Regions from separate parts of the Methylomonas sp. MED-D genome, predicted to be linked through region 2. Evidence: riboswitches for the same ligand, from Rfam matches in the RefSeq annotation. Region 2 holds a riboswitch; each other region holds the start of a gene.
The links. Region 2 has a riboswitch for cyclic di-GMP ahead of ACQE3E_RS06860 (VPLPA-CTERM sorting domain-containing protein). Riboswitches for the same ligand answer to the same signal wherever they lie in the genome.
Positions count from the first base shown of each region.

Region 1: it holds a riboswitch for cyclic di-GMP, as region 2 does, so the genes downstream of both, ACQE3E_RS02530 (IS1182 family transposase) here and ACQE3E_RS06860 (VPLPA-CTERM sorting domain-containing protein) in region 2, are expected to answer to the same signal.
Region 3: it holds a riboswitch for cyclic di-GMP, as region 2 does, so the genes downstream of both, ACQE3E_RS09660 (hypothetical protein) here and ACQE3E_RS06860 (VPLPA-CTERM sorting domain-containing protein) in region 2, are expected to answer to the same signal.
Region 4: it holds a riboswitch for cyclic di-GMP, as region 2 does, so the genes downstream of both, ACQE3E_RS11750 (hypothetical protein) here and ACQE3E_RS06860 (VPLPA-CTERM sorting domain-containing protein) in region 2, are expected to answer to the same signal.

Region 1 covers NZ_CP189965.1:572,397-577,536, forward strand. The annotation lists gene ACQE3E_RS02520 (Calx-beta domain-containing protein) at 1-191, opposite strand, end outside; gene ACQE3E_RS02525 (Calx-beta domain-containing protein) at 182-694, opposite strand; gene ACQE3E_RS02530 (IS1182 family transposase) at 1,049-2,404, opposite strand; cyclic di-GMP riboswitch class I at 2,544-2,618, opposite strand; gene ACQE3E_RS02535 (SIR2 family protein) at 3,252-4,109, shown strand; gene phoU (phosphate signaling complex protein PhoU) at 4,558-5,140, shown strand, end outside.
Region 2 covers NZ_CP189965.1:1,521,476-1,526,615, reverse strand. The annotation lists gene ACQE3E_RS06865 (hypothetical protein) at 71-1,678, opposite strand; gene ACQE3E_RS06860 (VPLPA-CTERM sorting domain-containing protein) at 1,743-2,504, opposite strand; cyclic di-GMP riboswitch class I at 2,543-2,666, opposite strand; gene arsB (ACR3 family arsenite efflux transporter) at 3,565-4,623, opposite strand; gene ACQE3E_RS06850 (ArsI/CadI family heavy metal resistance metalloenzyme) at 4,648-5,091, opposite strand; gene ACQE3E_RS06845 (arsenate reductase ArsC) at 5,117-5,140, opposite strand, start outside.
Region 3 covers NZ_CP189965.1:2,177,893-2,183,032, forward strand. The annotation lists gene ACQE3E_RS09655 (PAS domain-containing protein) at 1-1,205, opposite strand, end outside; cyclic di-GMP riboswitch class I at 2,348-2,425, shown strand; gene ACQE3E_RS09660 (hypothetical protein) at 2,545-3,324, shown strand; gene ACQE3E_RS09665 (TetR/AcrR family transcriptional regulator) at 3,876-4,550, opposite strand; gene ACQE3E_RS09670 (MlaA family lipoprotein) at 4,713-5,140, shown strand, end outside.
Region 4 covers NZ_CP189965.1:2,651,335-2,656,474, forward strand. The annotation lists gene ACQE3E_RS11740 (VPLPA-CTERM sorting domain-containing protein) at 1-301, opposite strand, end outside; gene ACQE3E_RS11745 (hypothetical protein) at 294-1,130, opposite strand; gene ACQE3E_RS11750 (hypothetical protein) at 1,216-1,986, opposite strand; cyclic di-GMP riboswitch class I at 2,096-2,175, opposite strand; gene ACQE3E_RS11755 (TonB-dependent siderophore receptor) at 2,243-4,705, opposite strand; gene ACQE3E_RS11760 (FecR family protein) at 4,937-5,140, opposite strand, start outside.

The DNA of each region.
Region 1 (5,140 bases), 950 kb from region 2:
GCTTCCGAGCTTTCCGCCGCCGTGTCGTTGATCAGGGTGACCTTGACGGTCTTGGCGGTTTCGCCGGGTGCGAACACCAGGCTGCCGCTGGCGGCCACGTAGTCGGAGCCGGCGCTGGCGCTGCCGTTTTGGGTGGCGTAGTTCATGGTCACCACGCTGGTGGACGGCCGGTCCAGGGTAATCACGAACACGGCTTCCCTGCCGGGTCGGAGCCGGCGCTGGCGCTGCCGTTTTGAGTGGCGTAGTTCATGGTCACCACGCTGGTGGATGGCCGGTCCAGGGTAATCACGAACACCGCCTCCTTGGTGGCCTCATCGACGATGAAGTCGTTGATGCCGACCACCGGCGTGCCGGAGGCGGCGTCGTTATCGACGATGCTGGCCATGCCCCATTCGTCGGCGACGGTGGCGTTGGCGCTGGGCGCGGTCAGCCGTAGGAAGAAGTTTTGCAGCGATTCCAGCGCCGTGTCGTTGATGATCGGCACGCTAACCGTTTTAGTCAACTCGCCGGCCAAAAAGCTCAGTGTCCCGTTTACGCCGGTAAAATCACTCCCGCTGGTCGCGGTACCGTTTGACGTTGAGTAATTCACCGTAACCGTTGTCGCGTTTGCGACATCGAGTCTCACGGTAAATACCGCATTGCCATTGGTTTCGTCTACAAACAGATCATCAACCGAAATCATACTAATCGCCACGGCGCTTCTCCTAGAAGATTGTTATTTTTAATTTTCACGCGAAATTAACCCGACGATTTGGCGACGAAATGGCGATTGACGCTGGCTCAAGGAAAAGTGCGCGCAAAAAACCGTTCTCGCCACCGATAAAATCGGCGAGTCGTGTTGGTTAACCGGGTAATGAGTGGGGATAGATGAGATGAGGCAATATATGGCCTAGGAGCCTGTCGGACTTAACTTACCAGCACATCTGTTGTCATCCAGCTCAGCGAAGACGGCGGTCGAAGGAAGGATTTGCCACTGGTTAGGCGAGCGTTTTGGCGTTGGATTCCGATAACGCCAATCGAGCCTTTTGCTGACCAATCGTTTCGACCATTAGACGCCCCTCGCCAAGATATGCATCCGTTTCAAGTTGAAGGCCATGGCCACCAGTTTCCACTCACCGGTGACCGCATCCAGACCGCGTAAGGAGAATTGGCGAAAGCCGAGTACCTGTTTGATGATCCCGAACACGGGTTCCACCGTGCATTTGCGCTTGGCATAACGGGCTTTGCCTTCGCGGGTTTTCAAGTACCAAGCCATCTTTTCCAGCGGATCGTCGCCAGTCGGTTCCGGCGCATCCGGGGCTAAACGTTCCGCCAACGGCCGATGATGACTGTCACGGCCCATGGCGATTAAAGGTTCGATCCGGTTTCGTTCGCAAGCCTGGACGTTGGCGGCACTGAAGTAGCCGGTGTCCGCCAGTAGGGCTTCGGCTTGGCCCAAGGCGTCGGGCAGTTTTTTCAGTTCGGCCAGCATCGGCTCAACTTGTTGTTTGTCGTTGGTCTGCTGCGTGACCGTGGTGGCCACGATCAGCATCGTATCGACATCGACGGCGGCCTGACTGTTGTAGCCTTGCACAAAGCCTTCGTGACTCGGCAGGATGCGCGATTCCTCGTCGGTCAGGTTGATTTGATCGTCGGGCTTGGGGCCGGCTACCGGCGCCTTGGGTTCCGGGCCTCGCGGCTTTTGGCCAGCTTGCCGCTGGGCTTCCCGGCGGGACACCTTGTCCTCGTATGCCTGTTCGGCTTGCGCGTCGCGCGGTTTGGCCCGCTCGGCGATCTTGGCTTTCGCTTCACGCAAGGTTTTCAGCCGGTCTTCCCGCCGCGCCAATTCGTCCGGCAGATCAAGGCCGTCCCGGTCGTCCACCGCGTCGGTTTCGTCGGCCTTTTGCAGTAAGGCCTGAACTTCGTCTCGTAGCTGTGCTTCGAGCTTTTCGATATGGCTGTGGGACAAGGCCTTGTGCTTGGAGGCATTCGCTTTGAGCTTGGTGCCGTCCAACGCGATTTGCCCCAGCTTCACCAACTTCATCGCTTGCGCCAGACTCAGCACTTGGACGAACAGGTCTTCCAACTCGACCAGGAACGTCTTGCGGAAGTGAGCCAGGGTATCGTGATCGGGATGGGTATCACCAGACAAGAAACGAAACGCCACCGAATCGTAGGTGGCCCGTTCGATCTTCCGGCTGGAAAACACGCCGGTGGCGTACCCATAGACCAGCAGTGCCAATAATATCGCCGGATGGTGCGCCGCCGAACCCCGACCTTGATAGCGGCTCGTCAACCGGCTTAAATCCAACTGCTCGATGACTTCGACGACAAAACGCGCCAAGTGATCCTCCGGCAACCATTCGTCCACCGAGGGGGGTAATAGATAGACTTGATGGCGGTTGACAGGAATGAATCGACTCATCAAGGGCTCTCCCGGTTGCTGGTTCTTTCTATACCACCTATTTTATCTAACCAAGTTACCGAAGGGACTATTGGCTTTTAAGTCCGACAGGCTCCTAGACTCGGAAAGCGCCCGCAACTGGTATCTTGTTAACTTGCCCTCAGGCAGTCCGGCTGTCCGATCTGGATCCGCGACTTTCCGCCCCTATTTTCCAATAGGTTTAGCTAATCTGAATGGGGTGATGTTAAGGACAGCGACGCGCTTTTGTCAACCACGAGTCGGCGCTAGATTTTCGAGCTGTTTTTTCTTGCGATGGCAATGATTTCATTAACTTGACTGCTAGCGGTTTCCTGGTTTTTCTGGAGCCGATTCTTCAAGTAGTTTGCCGATAAGCCCTTTTTGCTTGTGTTTGGCACTGGCGCGTTGTTGTCCATGGGCATTCGGATTTTATATCGGCACTAAGGCTAATCCCAGTCTCTCAAAATGCCGTTGACCCATGGCAATTAAAAGGTGTTAGAAGCCATGCTAAGGTGTCTAACACGATACGCCGTTGCGTCTTTCGGTTTCTGGGTCCAATTCAAGCTATCTATCCAGGAATGTGTTCCACTGCGGTTCTCCTCAACGCCTCGGCTTTGCGTTTCCGAGGGTTGCGTTCCGAACTTCCAGCAATTAGCTTGGGTTTGATAGCAGAACCGCGTTTGTAGCAGAGCCGACAAAACCACTGAATTTTATACGGTTGTTGCCAGCCGGCTGCCGGCAGCCGAATTCCGGATGCCTTGCCGTACATGGGCTGGCGAGGCGCCGGTAAAATTGGATTGAAATTTGCTTTACCCCGGTATCCTTCACCTTCTTTTACATGGGGCGCAATATGTCGAACAGTGTTTTTTCCGAAATCTTGAGCGGCTTGTACGACAATCAAGTCATACCTTATCTGGGACCTGGCGTGGTGTTCGACGCCCAGAACAAACTGACTCGCGAGCCCATGCCGGCCGATAGCGATAGCTTGATTCTGGCGATGAACGGTGGCAAACCGATGGCGCCGAAATTGATGTACGAATTTCCGCGCGCCGCGATGAACCAGGAACTGAAGCGCGGCCGCTCGTTTCTGACCCAGTTTCTGGACAAAACTTACGGCGATGCCCAATACACTCGGGCGGCGCTGCACGATTGGCTGGCCGAATGGCGGCCCAAATACGTCATCGATATCAACCGAGACACCCAGTTGCAGGATAGCTATTCCGACGAAGAGCATACCTTGGTCGTCGGTGTCGCTCGGATTACCGCTACCGCGTTCCGGTTTAGAATTTACCATTACGACGGCTCCAGCTATTTCGAAATCCCGCAAGAACAAGTCGACAAGAAGTTGCCGGTACTGTTTAAGCCGATGGGCACGCCACGCCCCGAAGCTAACTATGTCGTTTCCGATGCCGACTATGTCGATTACATCACGGAGCTAATGGGCGGCTTCGCGATTCCGGATTTCTTGAAGGATTACCGCAAAGGCAAGAAATATCTGCTGATCGGCTTGCCGCTGAACCGCGACTCCGAGCGCATGGTGATGAGCGACATCGTCTATTCCGCCGCCGAGCCGAAAGGTTGGTTTATGCGCAAGAATCCGACCCCCAAGGAAATACGCTTTAGCGAACGTCTGGGCTTTGAATTGATCGACGCCGATGTGCAAGAGTTCTTGCAGGCCGTGCAAGGCAGCGCGGTCGCCGCGGCGTAATCCTTGGCCGTAAGCAAACCCGGTTCGGTCGTCAGGCGCGGATTGGGTTTGCGCTTTCTGGCCGAACGAACCGTGGCAATAGTGGTTCGCCAGCGGCAAACCCCGATAACTCCCGTCGTTTGGCCAAAATCCAAGTTTCTAACACCGCAAGCGTAACGTAGTTTGTCTTGTCGATCGGGCTCTGGTCGAATCGTCGGCGCGATGAGTTATTGGCTCGGTCTGGCGGACGGAAGGACCGCTCGCGCTAAACACGGGCAATGTCGCGTCGTTCCATCCGCGCCGGCACAAACCGGCTGCCTCATTAACCTTTTACGATGTTATTGGTTTGGCTGTCCGCCTCGGCTTACGGGGATTGTCGTTCCGGATAGCGGTCCTGTCACATTCCTGTAACTTGTTGGGCTTACAGTCAGGCATTTCCGGCTTTGGGCCGTTTTACGAGTGGCGAACGATGACGACTTTGAGCGAGAGCGCGACTGGCGCGCACACTGTGCGGGCATTCGACGATGAATTGCAGCAGTTACACAGCTTGTTGCTGACGATGACCGAACTGCTGATGCGGCAGTTGGAACAGGCGATGCGGGCACTGGACGCCGGCGATATGGATTTGGCGGAGAAGGTACTGGCGCGTGCCAGCAAGGTCAAACATTGCGAAACTCGAATCGACAACGAGGTCTTGGCGCTGATCGCCAGACGCTGCCCGGTGGCTAACGATCTGCGCACGGCAATTTCCAGTTCGAAAATCGTTGTCGAGCTGGCGAAAATCGGCGAGGAGCTTGCGGACTTCACCCGATTGATCACGGTGCTATACGATCCGGATACCAGCGACCCGAATCCCAAGCTACTGGCCGACATTATCAAGATCGGCGATTTGATCAGGCTGATGTTGAGCAAGTTGATTCAGGCGTTGGAGCAGAGCGACACCGAACCGGCCTACGCCTTGTTGCGTCACGACAGGGATTACGAAATCGAGTTGCAGGAAGGTATACGCCACCAGTTGGCCCTGGTGCTGAAGGACGTCAGGATGACGCGCC
Region 2 (5,140 bases):
CCGCGACTGCCCCGGTCACTTTTTAAGGCGGTCGTCCCTGACCTGGTTCGGGATTGCCCCTAATCAACCCTTACAGTTTGGCATCGCCGTTGTTGTAAATGGTTGGTGCGCGGCAGGCATTAGTCGATGCGGCTGCTGTCGCATGACTGTATGGATTGACCGGACGGCTGGCGTTAAACGCACCGTTGGCTTCGGGAGCGAAGCTGGTCGGTACGGCCAAGAATGCACCTGGAGTAGCGGTAAAGGTGTGGGTGAAACCGGCGTTCAGCGCCGCCATCACTTCCGGCGCGCCGGCTGAAGTAATGATCGCGTTGGTCAGTTTTTTCAGGTTAGCGTCGGAAAAGTGGTCGGTCCAATATTGGAAAGTGTTTTCCGCCCAGTCCTTGTATTTGCCGTTGACTACGTTAGCCAGGGTCGGCGCTACGCCATCGACTTTAACAAAACGGAAGTTGCTGGATACGGCGGTCTTTTTCTCCAGAGACTGGATACCGACCGCCCAGCGCACACCGTAGGTGTTATCGAAACCGTTGGCGGCGTTGCTGCCGTCGTTCAGCTCGTCCAAGCAGTTGCCGACCGAACCCGAGGTGTTGTTCTCGTGGATCATCGGATAGCCGTCGCCTTCGCCGAAACCCAAGGCCAGTGCGTCGGAAGCCGGAGCCGTCGCGGAAGCAGCCGAAGTACAAGGATCATGCAGGAACTTGATATTGGATTGAGCTTGGGTACCGGAACCGTTTTCGCGGCGGCAGGTATGCAACAACGAGGAACCCGGCAAGTAAGCGGCGGCATTGGCTTGGACCCAATCGTACAAACCGGTGGAACCGGTCACTTTCAATTGGTTCCAGTCCGCCCAGCTGCCCGCATGAATCGATGCGATTTGAGCCGAGCTCAGGCTAGGCATGCAGGCCTCGGTTTCGGCACCAACCGCGCAGCCCGCCAAGGAACCGTTGGCGATTTGGGCGGCTTGCAATGCAAAATACAGTTTTTTGGTGACGGGCACGCCGAAGGTCACCGCCGAAGCGCTTTTCACGGTCATTTTAGCGACATCGTCGGATGTTACATCCGAATAACCGACCGGAGCGTTGTTACCGATAAATTGCCCCGGGTCGACGTCGGAAATGCCGAAGTCGGAGATGTGGGTGCTGTATTTGCTGGCGTCGGCCAAGTCGTAAGGGCAGGTGATCAAACCCAGCGTCGAACCGGCGACCGGCAAGGTATTGGAGGTGCAAGCCGAGCTGATTTTCAAATACTCGATCGTGGCGGCGGCGGTGTCGCCGTTGGCTTCGGCGATGATAGGGCTGACGCCGAACGCGGAACCGCCGGCGCTACGTTTGTAGACCAAGATGTAAGGCTTGTTGGTCGGCACATTGCTGTTGGTAGTAGCGCGAGTGCACAAATAAGCGTTTTGGTCGGAACCGGTCAGGCTATCTTTGTATTTCCAGACTTTTTTAGTGGTGTCGCAGACTTTATCGGCGGCCGGTACCGATGAATCGGTGATCAGTTTTTCGATGAAGTTGACCGCCGCGGAGGCGCCGGACAGATACAACACGTTGGTTTGACTGGCATCAATGATGGGCAGGTTGTTGCCGTCGACCGGAATCGGATCGTTGACGGTCGCGGCTTGCACACCTGATGCGGCCAACAGAGCGCTGATCGCGGTGCCTAATACTAAGTTTTTCATGGGTAGTTCCTCGAGTTATCAATCGTGAAAACCGGAGCGGCGCCAACGCCGCTCCGAATACCGCTTATGCGGCGGCGTATTTGCGGCGAGTCGCGCGCAACATGCCCATCAGGCCGGCGCCGAACATCCAAACCGCGGCCGGCAGCGGCACGTTGGCCGGGGCCGGACCGAAGCTCAGCAGATTGCCGGCCAGGGTCCATTTACCGGCGGCCAGGGTATGGGCTTGAGTGCCGTTGTAGTACCAGAAGTCGCCGGAGGTACCGTAGGCGATATTGGCTTGGGCCAAGCTGACCGTACCGAAGATGCTGTTGAAGTCATTGTGTTGTCCGGTATTCGGGGTGTCTGCGTCAGACACCAGTGAACTCAGATTCGCGGCATAGTCGCTGGCGGAAGCACCAGGGGTAGCTTTGACTTGACCGGTAGTGATCTGGTTTGCATGGTTTTTGATCGCAGTACCAGGGACTGTGGATTGTTGCAAGCTGTTGTATTTAGCGATCTCGGTCATGCCGGTGATCAACTGCTTGGAACCGTAACCGACGGCAATCGCGAACTTGGTCTGAGAGGCATCCATGCCGCTGGCGAAGGTATTCCAGTTGTCATTGAGGCTCAAATCGTAGCTCAGCGTATAACTGTCGTTGTTGACGTTGGCGATCAGATCGCTCATCAACAACCCCAAATCCAGCGTGAACGTCAAGGTTTGGCTTTTGTCGTAAACCGACAAATAGGCCTCGGCTGTGGCGGCGCTAGTATTGTTGATCGCCGCATTCGCCGCGCCGGTGGCAGCGAACATCGCCGCCGCCAACAAGGCTTTGTTTAAAGATTTCATAATGGTTTCCTTATGTTTAAGATTTAAAAAATACATAAGGTGACAGCCCAGCCGTCTTGGCTTGTCGGCTTCCTACCGCCCGCCGCCATCCCCGGCGACCGACCCAAGCCAAGACCTGAAACTTTCCGTCCCCGCCTCGCGGCGAGTTTGGCTTTTACACGCTTACCTGCTCACTAAACTTCTAACACCTCGAGTGGTGTCGCTATCCCCGCTACCATGTGTCCGTATTGCAACCTACTCCCTACCTTCTTCCTCTTGCCGCTCCCTTCGCTGGTCTTCCCTGTTCCCTGTAATTCCGCATCAACCAAGATCCCGCGGCTCCCTGCCATCTCAGTTGCGGCGAATTATTCCAAACAAATCAATAAGTTTCCGTTACAGCTCTGTTAAAGAATCGTGAAATGTATTACATGCGTGATACGCCGAAACATCGCCGAATGCCGCAGCACGTTGTTTTTTAAGGGCGAATCGTTGCCGCCACGGACCGCGTACCTAACAGGCTAAATTGGGCGCATCCGACATGGACTGTCGAATTTGGCGCGCGGCATCGGCCGCCCGCTCAACGATTGGAGGACTTAACATTGGCCGGAAACGAATATCGGCGAGAGGGCAACTGTACTAATCGTTAGACGCTGTCGCGGGGACCAAGAACTGATGGACTGACTTTGCCCGGCGTTGCAAACGCGCTAACCGCAGTTATCGGCGATTCGCGGCTAAACACTCGGTCGCCGCTAAAACGCCGCCTACCGGAGTTTCCCAAACGGGAAAACTATAGCTTGCAAAGTCAGGATGCCCGTGGCATTGGGAATGGCGTGTTTTTGCTTCCCCGCCGGCGCGGGGCCTATTAACACGGCTCCTATAATACCGTTCGCCCTGTCGAAGGGCACGCCGGTCCGGGCTTAGACCAGCTCAGCCCGAGAATCACCAGTGATAAATAGGGCCGGATGTAGAGGGCATGCGGCGGCTGACGCCGAATTGCGAGAAATTGACCGAAACCGAGGTTCCAGGGGGATCGATCGTTCGAAAAAGCCGGTGCTGGCGAGAACGCCGAAACCTGCCGGGACTAGCGCCCGACAAACCAGCGCTTTTGAATCGCGAACGCGACGTTCACCAAGCCGACCATGACCGGCACTTCGATCAGCGGCCCAATCACCGCCGCGAAAGCCGCGCCGCTGTCGATGCCGAACACAGCCACCGCCACCGCGATCGCCAATTCGAAGTTGTTGCTGGCGGCGGTAAAGGCCAAGGTCGTGGTTTGGCCGTAGTCGGCGCCGATCAGTTTGCCCATCGCGAAACTGACCAGAAACATCCCAACGAAATAAATCAGCAACGGTAGCGCGATGCGCAACACGTCGAGCGGCAATTGCACGATCAATTCGCCCTTCAACGAGAACATCGTCACGATCGTAAACAGTAACGCGATCAGCGTCAGCGGGCTGATTTTGGGTACGAAGCGCTGCTGGTACCAGTCCTTGCCCTTGGCTCTTACCAACAGCCAACGCGTCGCGAAGCCGCCGATAAACGGAATCCCCAGATAAATAAACACGCTTTGGGCAATATCGGCGATCGTCACCGCCACCAAACTGCCCGGCAAACCGAACAGCGGCGGCAACACGGTGACGAACAACCAGGCATAAACCCCGAAAAACAGCACTTGAAACACACTGTTAAAGGCCACCAGCCCGGCGCAGTAGTCGTTATCGCCGCGCGCCAGGTCATTCCAGACGATCACCATCGCAATGCACCGGGCCAGGCCAATCAGGATCAAGCCGGTCATGTATTCCGGATAGTCGGCTAAAAATCCGACCGCCAAGCCGAACATCAACAGCGGACCGATCAGCCAGTTTTGCACCAGCGACAGCGCCAACACCCGGCCGTTACGAAACACGTCGCCGAGTTCCTCGTAACGCACTTTCGCCAGCGGCGGATACATCATCAGAATCAGACCGATCGCGATCGGGACGTTGGTGGTACCGACCGAAGCCTGGGCGTTCAGGCGATTCACCTGTTCCGGAAACGCAAAGCCGATGCCCACACCCAGCAACATCGCGAGAAATATCCACAAGGTTAGGAAGCGGTCCAAAAACGACAAGCGCGGCTGCGGGCAGATTGGCAAATTCATCGTGGAAAACCTCGAACTGTTCGATCAGATAGGGCTGCAATTCGACGAAGGACCGCAGCAACTCGCGGCGCTATCGGTCGGCAAATCGGCGTCTTTACCGAATATCGGAATGCTTTTCAACGAATGAAAGGCTTCCCAGGGGATGCCTTGCGGATCGACCGTCCAGTATTTGTCCGACTCGGCGTAGCAACAGGCCGCCTGTTTTTGCTCGATGACGGGCATCGCCGCCTGTTGTAGCACCTGCTGAATTTCGGTCAAGGCCTGCTCCGATTCGACTTGAATGCCGAGATGATCCACGCCCGCTGCTCGGCTCCGGTTGGAGATCGCGAAGTTGATGCGCGGATCGTCCAGCATCCATTTGGCGTAATCGTCATGCACCACACTGGGCTCGGCCTGAAACAGCTCACTGTAGAACGCAATGTTCCGTTGTAGATCGTCGACGGCAAGGTGAATATGGAAACGTTTCATAAGGCTGTTTTCTCCGCGAGAGGGGTTAAGGTAACAAGGCGCCGATGCG
Region 3 (5,140 bases), 660 kb from region 2:
AGAACTTGTTCCGCTTTTAGTCCATGCGCCTTTTCAACGCCGGCGCTGATAAATTTAAATTCATGCTCGCCATCCGTGGAGATTGTATATTGAAAAATATAGCCATTGGGTAAGTTGTTACCAATGGAACGCAGTTGCTCTTCGTTGGATTTAACGATTTGCAAAAGGTGAAAAGTCGAAACTTTCTCATTTTTTAACTTAATGTTCAGTATTTTTATTCTAACAGTCGTTACCAGCAATGCCAGTACAATGACGCCGAATACAATAATTTGCCAAGAATATTGCTTCAAAAAATCCAGTAGGGTGATTCGATCGATGCGATCGTACGGAGGGGCGTGTATTGCATGTAAAAGTTCGTACACCGGGGAATAATTGGCAGGCAGATCAAAGCCGCCAATAGTTAGCTTATCGATTAACTCCCGGTTGTTGTTCATGGAGAGCAGCGTGCTCACCAAGTCGCGTTTTAACTGTGGGTCGATATTGCTGACGGACACTAGCGGCCACTCCGGGTACAATATCGTCGAATGTCGATAAGGGTAGCCAGGAGAATTCATGGCATGAATGATTTTAACGCGATTGAGATCGACTTTATTCTCCTCGGCCATATGCTCCAAAATACCGGAGCGGATAAACCCAACCTCCGCTCTGCCGGCGAGCACTTCTTCAACGACTTTATCCTGCGGCATGCCGGTAAAAACGATATCTTTCGGATTAGGTAAATCTAAGCCCTCCGCCTTAAACAGGTATAGCTGCGCCTGGTAACCCCCCAGCGAATCTTCAAAAACGGCTGCTATTTTGCGGTTTTTAATGTCGGCTAAAGAGTTAATATCCGTATGATCCTGAGTCGTGAATATGATGCCGCCAAAACTACTTAAACTGTAACTAGCTTCGCGATTAATTAAAGTTGCCAGCGGCTGAGTTAAGTTAAATTTATGCGAAAGCAATACATAATGCGAAGGGTTGGTCAACACAAACTCAAAACGGTTTTCTTCTATCGCCCGTACAAGTCCCGGATAATCGAGTACTTTTACCTCAAAATGATAACGTGGAAGCGATTTTGTCAAATATTCGGCCAAGTTATTCCATCTCGCCTGTTCCTGTGGGATGGGCCGAGGGGATAACATCCCGATGGTTACAAGCTCTTCTGCCGAAATAGCGGTGCAAAAAAGCAGTATGCAAAAAAATGAAATGACTTTTGCCGACATATTCTGTTTATAGGTATACGAGAGCTCAAGGAAATTGAATATGTTTATAAGCGTCTAGTAAAAATTTAACCGGAATTCGTGCTCCCAGTCGTCTAAACGCCACCGATTGCGCATAAGCGCTTTTTATCGGTCGTCCGGGCCATGAGCTCATTATTTTGCGCGGTCTACTGTCGAATTTTCCTCAAAAACCCCGGCATTTCCGTTCACCGTCGCATGTTCTAGCTATTTGGCCGCTAATCGGCAACCGCAGATCGGCAGGGAAGGCGAGTGCTTTGATCGCGTCGCGTTCGTCGCGCTTATCCGCCCATCGACCACCGCTTCGATGTTGATGATGTCCAGGCATGTCCCACCAAGGCCAACGAGGAATACGAGGTGAATTCTGTTTTTAACGCCGTCGGTTTGAAGCGGGCCATGACCAGTACGGTTCAAGGAGCCAATGGTAATTGTCCTATATATATCGTTCTGATGACTCATAAGCCTCGGTCAATTTGAACAAACGCCCTGACTGGCATGGCGGAGTATTGGCCTCCGCGATAAAAAAACCTGATCATCATAGTCTTTGCAGATCGAATAGGTGGTTGAATCGATGCCAACACTCGGCTAGATGGCGCGGCGAATCTTTGGACTTGGATCGCCAGAAGCCACACCGTTAGAGGCCGTTTGGTACCTTCAAACGGCGTCCCCGTTGGTCAGTGGCGCTGGGTGATGACAGGCCGTACATTGACAAAGTTTGCGGGTCTTGACCACGTTAAAACGATAACCACCATAACTTGGGTATTGAAAACCGGCGGTCATCGTGCCTGAAATAGGGTTTCGGCGTACTGGGCATCGGTAGTTTACAGCTTCAGAACATCCATCAAATCGAAGCCTTTTTGAAATTGGATCGGGTTCTTCTTAATGTCAGGATCCTGCAGTCGGACTAATACTTTCATCCGACTTATCGGAGACTTCTAAGTTGTTGAGGCTTATCGATAATCAGCTTGGACTATGGCATATGCCGCAACAATTAATTAGAACTGTGTCAAATCCCGTAGAGCGGACGGTCGAATGAATTAACAGGGGTGTTGGGTTTTTAATAAGTACATGAAATTTATAGTGATTGTTCTTTGGTCTTTTTATTGCTTTCCAGTAAGTGCTCTATTTTGAGCGCTAGCCAAACCTGTCGCGAGGCAGGGCCGGAAAGCCACGGGTCTTGTAGGCAAGATAGCCGGGTTGCTGTGTCACGGGTAGGGATGCCGGGAAAGACTGCTTTTGCCTTGAAGAGGGTTAAAGCAAGTGACGCACACACAGTTGAGAAGTTTATCCAGTCAACCCTTCTTTTTTGAAACAAGGTAATTAAATGAATTTGGAAATTAACGCAATACGCAAAACTAAACTCGCGGGATTGGCTATGATGTTGGCCGCCGCGACTCTGGCCCCGCAAACCGCTAGCGCGGCCCTAGTCTCAGGAACAGCGACCATCTCGCTAAACGGTGTTTGGAACTCGGCGTTTCTCGCTTCAGGATGGGCTCCGACGACTTTTTTCGATTCGTCCTTTAATAACACGATGATAAGCGGCTCTCTCGCCGGCGGAACCGCGATTAGCGGCTTTACCGGTGCTTTCGAGGCACCGATTAACACCAATACGACGACGATCGTCATCGGTGGTTTCGGTACCGCCGGCACCATTCAGGCGACGACGATGGATACCAGCAATTCCTCGGTCGGGGTTATCGGCCTTAGCGGCGCCTTCCGGTTTACCGCTCCTTCGCTGTCAACCTATCTGTCGTCCGAGGATTGGACGTTGCAAAAAATCGGCGGTGCATGGAACCTAGTGGACCACTCACCCGGCTTTCCGGACAACACCTTATTCCAACTGGTAAACGTTGTCGATAATCTGGCGACGACCGGCATGCTTGACGGCGACCTGCAGTTTTTGCCTGATCCGGCCCATCAAGCGGGTGGCTTTTCCTACTCGGGCTTTTTGGGTGCTACCGGAGCAAAACTCAGCACGACTATAGGTCATCTGAGCATCGCGCCGGTCGCGGCGGTACCTCTGCCAGCCGCGGCATGGTTGTTTGGCACCGCTTTGTTGAGTTTGTTCGGTATCAACCGCCGCAAAAACAGCATCAGCGCCTAAGTCGTTCATGGAATACGGCGTGGATTTAGCGCTAGATTGCCGCACGATGAGGCTTGCGGTATTCAAGATTAGAATTATTCCAATCGTTCTTGAAATTCATACATTGACTACTGTTGTAGTAGCGGCGTAAACGTTGCGAGAGCACGTCCATGCTTCCCCCTGAGCAGGATTTGGGCCAGGGGGTTGTTTTTTAGCGCTATCCTCCGTTTAAACCTTTTCGAAGATTTCTGATTTGATGGGCCCCTGCTTCAACTAAATGCCACAACCCTGTCAAATCAAACCAACTTAACCCAAATTTTAAGGGTCTCGCGCGGTGTTAGCGGAGAGGCTTTCCACGGCGCCCGACGCAAGATCGTGCCGACATTGCCGAGGCGTTTATATCCAAAAGGACGTATATCGCCAAAATGGTCTACAACCAGACGACTCGGGTAATGCCGGACGGCCCGACGGATAGTGCCTCTAGGCGAATTTATGGTTGGGAGCGTAAGAATGTTTAGCGCCCGCGTTACATCCACCAACAAGCGGCCGTGCCAATCGCCGAGACCCTATGCTTAGTTATTTTGGTCGCGCTCCGGGCCGTACGCTCTCATGAAAACGTCGACGGCGCGTTCGACCACGCCTTCGATCAAATCCGGCGTCAGTTCGTGCAGGATATTCAGCAACCAGGGTTCGAAGATCTCCGACTCCAGCAAACCGTGAAAATGCGCGGCCACCAGCTTCGGATCGGCCGGGCGCAGTCGACCCGCCGCGATGACTTCGCCAAAATACTGCTCTAAATATTTCATGCCTAATCCCGGCCCGCGTTCGTAATACAGACGACCGATTTGGCCCTTGCCGGATTCGGCAACAATCATGCGTTTTAACGCTAGCCGTTGCGGCGTGAAAAACACGCTCAATATTCGCTCGCCAAGCCGCTTTAAGGTGAAGGCTACATCTTCCGACGGTTGAAGCAGGGCGAGGGTCGAGCGAATTTCGTCGGGATCGAAATTGGTTTGTTCGCCGACGTAGATCGAGTGCATCTGATCCAAATGTTGATCTGCGGACGCTTCTATCAATTCCACGAATAATTCGTTTTTGGCACTGAAGTAGCTATACAAAGTTGCTTTCGATACGCCCGCCAGAGCGGCAATGTCCGCCATCGTGGCCCGTTCGAATCCCAATTTCTCGAAGGTGGTTTTTGCCGCATCCAAAATCGCTTGGCGACGCGCCGGGCTTTTCTTTCTCAAGTTCGACTCCTTAACTAGACCAATCGGTATATTTTTGTTTGACAAGCGCGCGGGGTCAAGCCTAATCTTAACTATACCGTTTAGTTTAGTTATTATTCAAAATCGCTGGCAAACGGTTGTAGCTCTTAAGCGGGGTTTTTACCAACTATTACACAGGCTTATATGAATATGCGAGTTGAGTTTGCTAGAACACTGATCTTGAACGGCACGTTCGCCTTGTTGAGCGCCTGCGCCGCCACGCCAGCGACGGATCCGAGAGATCCTTACGAAAACTACAATCGAAAAGTCCAGTCGTTCAACGACGGACTGGACGATTACTTGATGAAACCGGCGGCGGAGGCGTACCGGTCGGTGACGCCGGATTTCGCTAACCGCGGCATCAGCAATTTCTTTAGCAACGTGGACGATATTGGCGTGATCGCTAACGAGGCCTTACAAGGGAGTTTTTCGCAATCCGGCCTGGACGGCGCCAGATTGCTGATCAATTCCACGGTGGGGCTGGCGGGATTTGTGGATGTCGCCACGATGCTGGATTTTCCCAAGCATGAGGAAAGTTTTGACAAGACGCTGGCGATTTGGGGTGTCGAAAC
Region 4 (5,140 bases), 1.1 Mb from region 2:
CCAGATTCACCGCCGGAATTTCGGTTCTGCTGGTATTGCCGAGATAGAAGTAGGAATCGCTGAACTGGGTGTAGTCGGATTGCGTCGTGTCGAAGTAAGCGACCAGAAACTCACCGGGCGCGCTGGAGCTGCCGCCCACCAGCACCGCCAAGGCCTCTCGGTCGTATTGGGTCGTAAACGTGCCGCCCAAATCGGCGTGCAGCGCGGTTGCGTTGGCCAGGGCCGGCATGCCGGCGCTCAACGCGGCTATCGCCGCCGCGCTATACCAGCGCGCTACTGACTGCTCGATGCGCTTAAACATGGCTAGCCTCCGAACCGAATATGGTCATTCGGCGGCCCTTGCCACCCAGAACCGCCAAGCCAGTGCCGAACAGCCAAATGGCACCGGGCAGCGGAACCGCGCTGACTTGACCGCATCCGGCAAAGCTGCCCGCGCCTAAGCAAAAGTCGCCGACATCGGCCAGCGCGCTGCCCCTCAGCATGCTGGCATTTTCCGGCGACATCGCCAGATCGCCGCTAAATTGCCAGTTATCGGCATCGATCCAGCTAATACTTAGGTTGCTGAAGTCGTAAACCGCCATCGTGAAATAAATATTGTTGTCCAGATACCAACCGCTGCCACCATGGTTTTGGCGAGCGGCATCGAAACGTACCGCGAAATCACCGTTGACCAAGCCGGCGCCGTTGGGTGGGTAGTTTGGCGCGAAGAAGCCTTGGACGCCCGCCAAACCGACTTGACCGGCGGTGCCGCCGGCCAGGTTTTCGGTATCGATGTGAAAGTCCGCCGACGTGGCTTGTTGAAAGCGTTGCGCGGCTTGACCGGCAATATCGCCGCCGATCGCGGTAATCGTGAAGGATTGGTTCAGCGCCGGAATTTCGGCGGTAGCGACTTGGCCGACCAGGGCGCCGCCACTATTGGCGGGATCGGTCGGGTCGGCCGCCACCGCGTCCCAATATGTGCTGAGGTAATAGCCACCGGCGTAAGGTGCCAGCGCGACAGCGTCCAGATTCATTGTAAACGTGCCGGAGTTCGGCGCGTTTAGAACCAAGGCCATCGCATTCGGCGACAGCGCCAACGCGGCAACCAAGGGTAGCCCGAGGCGGATTCGGTAAAAAGGCAAAATAGGCATCGCGATTCCTGTAAAAAACGTTGAGCAAGCGCCGCGCCGGCACAATCTGTCGCGGCGCTCTGATCGAACCAGCAAAAAGGTTGGCTTAATCCGCAAGGTTCTTACGGCGCGTCGCACCGACCAAGCCAATCAGACCACTACCGAACAACCAGACGGCGGTTGGCACGGGTACCGCCGCCGGAAGGTTCATCGAAAGGCTGCCGACGACTGCGTCGGTGGCGGAAATCCCCAGGAACGATCCCCAGGTCAGGCCGAATGGGCTGGGATACTTATTGCTGCCGCTTCCAAAAATCAGGTCGCCACTCAAGGTCAGTTCGCCGCCGGCGTTCACGGTTTCGCTGGTATTGGTCAGTTGCAAAAACGTGGTGCCCGAGAAAAATTGGTCGTAAGTCACCAGATTCCACACGCCGCCGATTTTTTGCAGACGAAAATCGTAAGGTGTCAATGAGCCGCTACTGGTGCCGGGTACCGACATGCGCATGCCGCCGCTGAGACCGATTTGGCCGCTGGCGGTGTTACCGACCTCCATCGTGGTCGCTTGCAGCGTGCGGTTGACGGCGGCGTAACTGGTCGTGGTGAAATTGGTGTTGATCGGTAGCGTCATGTCGATGGCCGATGCAACGCCGCCGACGGTATCGGCGGTAATGGCGATCTGGTTGTAGCTGGCATCAAAGAAGCTATCGATCCGCCAACCACCGGTGACGGCGGCTAACGCCGCGTTGTCGATTGAAATGCCGACGCTGCCGGTAACGAGCGCGGCTTCAGCGCTGGCAGGCGCGAGAAATCCGCCCAACATCGCGATGGAAAGAGCACCGGCGGTGGCTAGTTGCAATCGGTAACTGTGTTTTTGTGTCATGGCATGTCCTTAAAGGGTCGAAATAATGAAAATGTCTGGCCGCAAGGCGCACGTTTCCCGTAACGCCGGACCGAGTTTTCGGTCCGGCGCTGGAAGCGAACATGGCAGTACGGGCAACCCGGCGGTCTTTTGGTCCAAAGATCCGTGGTTTTCCGGCTCCGTCTCGCGGCGGATGTGGCGTTTTTGCCGCCGGTCCCGGCGGCTTCACTCTAGTTCCTTAAGTGATCCGTCCTTTAGCTCCGTGTGTTCAGGCGACCTAATAGCGGTACGCGATGTTGAAATACAGTTCGGTATCCGCGCCGGGTGCGACCCGGCCGTCGAAATAATCGAAAGGTCGATAATAATGTTCGCCGCTAAGGTTTTTGACGGTGGCCGCCAATTTCCATGCCGACGTTTCGTACCCCAGACTGGCGTCCACACAGTGGTAGCCGGAGGTCTTGAAGCGGTTGTCCTTGGATAAATAGGCGCCCGCGCTTAAATTCACGCCAACCCCGATTCGCCAACCGGGTAGCAAGGACGCCGGCAGTTGGTAATTCAACCACAGCCGCCCGGCCTGGTCGGGCACCTGAGGCAAACGGTTACCGGCCGGAACGCCGGCTTTATCGTCCTGGTAGCGCGCCAACGTGTACGCATAATTGCCAAGCAAATCCAGCCCTTCCGATAACCGCCAATTCAAGTCCGCTTCCGTGCCCTCGGCGCTTTGACCGCCGGAGGCGGTCGAGCGTAGCAAGGCGTCGCTCCCATCCGGCACCGCCACCCGTTCGCGGTCGATTCGGTACACGGCAAGTTGGCCGCGCCAAGTACCGTCGATATCGAATTTCAAACCGGTCTCAACGTGGCGCGCCAATTCCGGCAACGGCGTATCGGCAAACTCGACGAAGGGCTGGCCGCGCATACCTTCGCTGTAACCGGCAAACCAGGTCCAGGCTGAACCGATGTCGACGGCGACGCCCAACCGGGGCAACCATTTCTCGGCGTCGGTGCTGGTCGAGCGGCCGCTCGCGGTGTTTCGAAAATCGATGGACACCTTCCCTCTACGCAAGCCGGCCAGCAAATGTAGCCGATTGTAAAAACTGCCCTGCCATTGCAGATAGCCGCCGTAGGTCAGATTACCGATAAACTGGTTTGGCTGCGCCGGTTCGGGGACGGCATACCTTAACCCGAAGTTGGGTTGGGCAAGATCCACCAAACCGGTATTCGCCAAATCGGCGCCGACGAAGCCAATATCGTCGAGTTCGCCGCGGTCGGCACCGATGACCAAGGTGTGCTCGCTGTTTTCCGAGGCGAACTTTCCGGTCAGATAGCCGAGCACGCTGAACTCGCGTTGGCGTTGATACAGCTCGGCGTTAACCAGCCCCCATGCCGACGCTCCCAATGCGCTCAGCGGCCGATCGGCTATAAAGCCATCGTCGCCGAATAGCGTTTGCACCCGCTGATCGAAACTGGCTCGAGACACCCGGCTTTTCAGCGTGATCGTCCAGTGCTTATCCCAACGATGCTCGAACTCGCCCCAAATCGCTTGGCTGTCCGAACGGCTTTGGGGCGCATCGGCCGGGCCGATAAAGCTGTCCGGTGGGAGCCGAAACCGGCCGGCTAAGGTGCCGGTGGCCGGCAAGCCTTGATACTCGGTTTGCCGCCAATGCGACAATTTCCCGCGCAAGGTAAGCTTGTTACGATGGTTGTCGGTGAAGGTCAGGGCCGGATTCAAGTTGTAACGCTGGGTCTCGACCGCATCGACGCGGTTGCCGGCATCGGTAAATTCACCGGTCATCCGCAGCCAAACCCGGCTATGCAAAGGCTGATTGATATCGAAATTCGGTTGAAAGTAGTCGTGAGATCCCGTTCGGAAGCCGAATTCGCCGAAAGCCTCGGGCCGAGCTTGCTTGGAAATCAAATTCACGACACCGCCGACCGGGGCGCCCGAGCCGCCGGCGTAGAGCAGGGCGTTGCTGCCCTTGAGCACTTCCAGGCTGGCAACGTTAATCGTGCTTTCCCGGTCGCCGGGATTGTAATACTGGGTAAAGCCGTCCAGCAGTTGCTCGGAGGGAAAGCCGCGAATGAGCGTCCCTTCCAGGACCGGCGAATACAAGGGATTGCGCGCCACCACGCCGCTGACGTTGCTTAAGGCCTCGCTGACCGTGACGGCTTGCTGGTCGTCCAGCAGGTCGCGGGTAACGCCGGCGACTGTTTGCGGAATCCGTCGCACCGGCGTGTCGGTCAATGTGGCGCTCTGCATTCGGTCGAGGGTATACGAGGCGACATCGTCGGCCGGTTCGGCAATCGGTTTGCCGATGACCGTGACTGGCGGCAACGCAACCGGAGCCCGTCGCGGGTTGGTGGGGCGCTCCCCGGTCTCGAGCGTGATCGTACGGGCGTCCAGAAAGCGGAATGTCAACCGGCTGTTTTGCAATAGGGTGCGTAGCCCTTGTTCCACGCTCATGCGTCCCTTCAGTGCGGGAGCGCTCAGGCCGCGCAAGTCGTCAACCGGAAATACCAATTCAAGGTTCGACTTGGCGGCGAACTCGATCAGCGCGTCGTTCAACGACTGAGCGGGTATGTTGTAGTCGAATCCGACCGGCTCGGCCAAAACCGGTATCCAAACCATCGCGCCGCTCAGTGAAGTGACCACGCACAGCAAAGCGACTTTGTCGACGCCTGTGGCCGGCGTGGCGACTTGGTCTGAGTGGTAGCTGCGGCTGGGTGCGGGTCGGTGTTTCAAACGTCTTCCTGTTTTGAAAATGACTGTCTTCAATAAGGAAGTCGTTCGAGCGAGAAAATCGACTACGAAAAAAACAAAAAAATATCCGAGAGCAACACAAGCGCCAAGATGAACAGGATTTCGCCGACTCACTATTCGAAACATTGCAGTCATGGCTTAAGTGCAAGCGGGAACGTAATCGTGGTGATCGGGCGTGGGGCGCGCCCAGCGGCAAGCGGGAGAGTAAGCGGATTAATGATGTAAAACCGTCCAAAACGGTCCTAGCCGAGACGATTTTAAATTCAAGGCCAAGGTTAGCGTTTTCAGCGCGCTATCCGGATCGTCCAAGGCAAACACGCCGCTGACGCGTTGCCTGGCCAATTCGGTATCGCTAAGAAAAATCCTGCCGTAACGATAACGTTCCAATTCGGCAACCAATTCCGCTAAGGGCTTGTC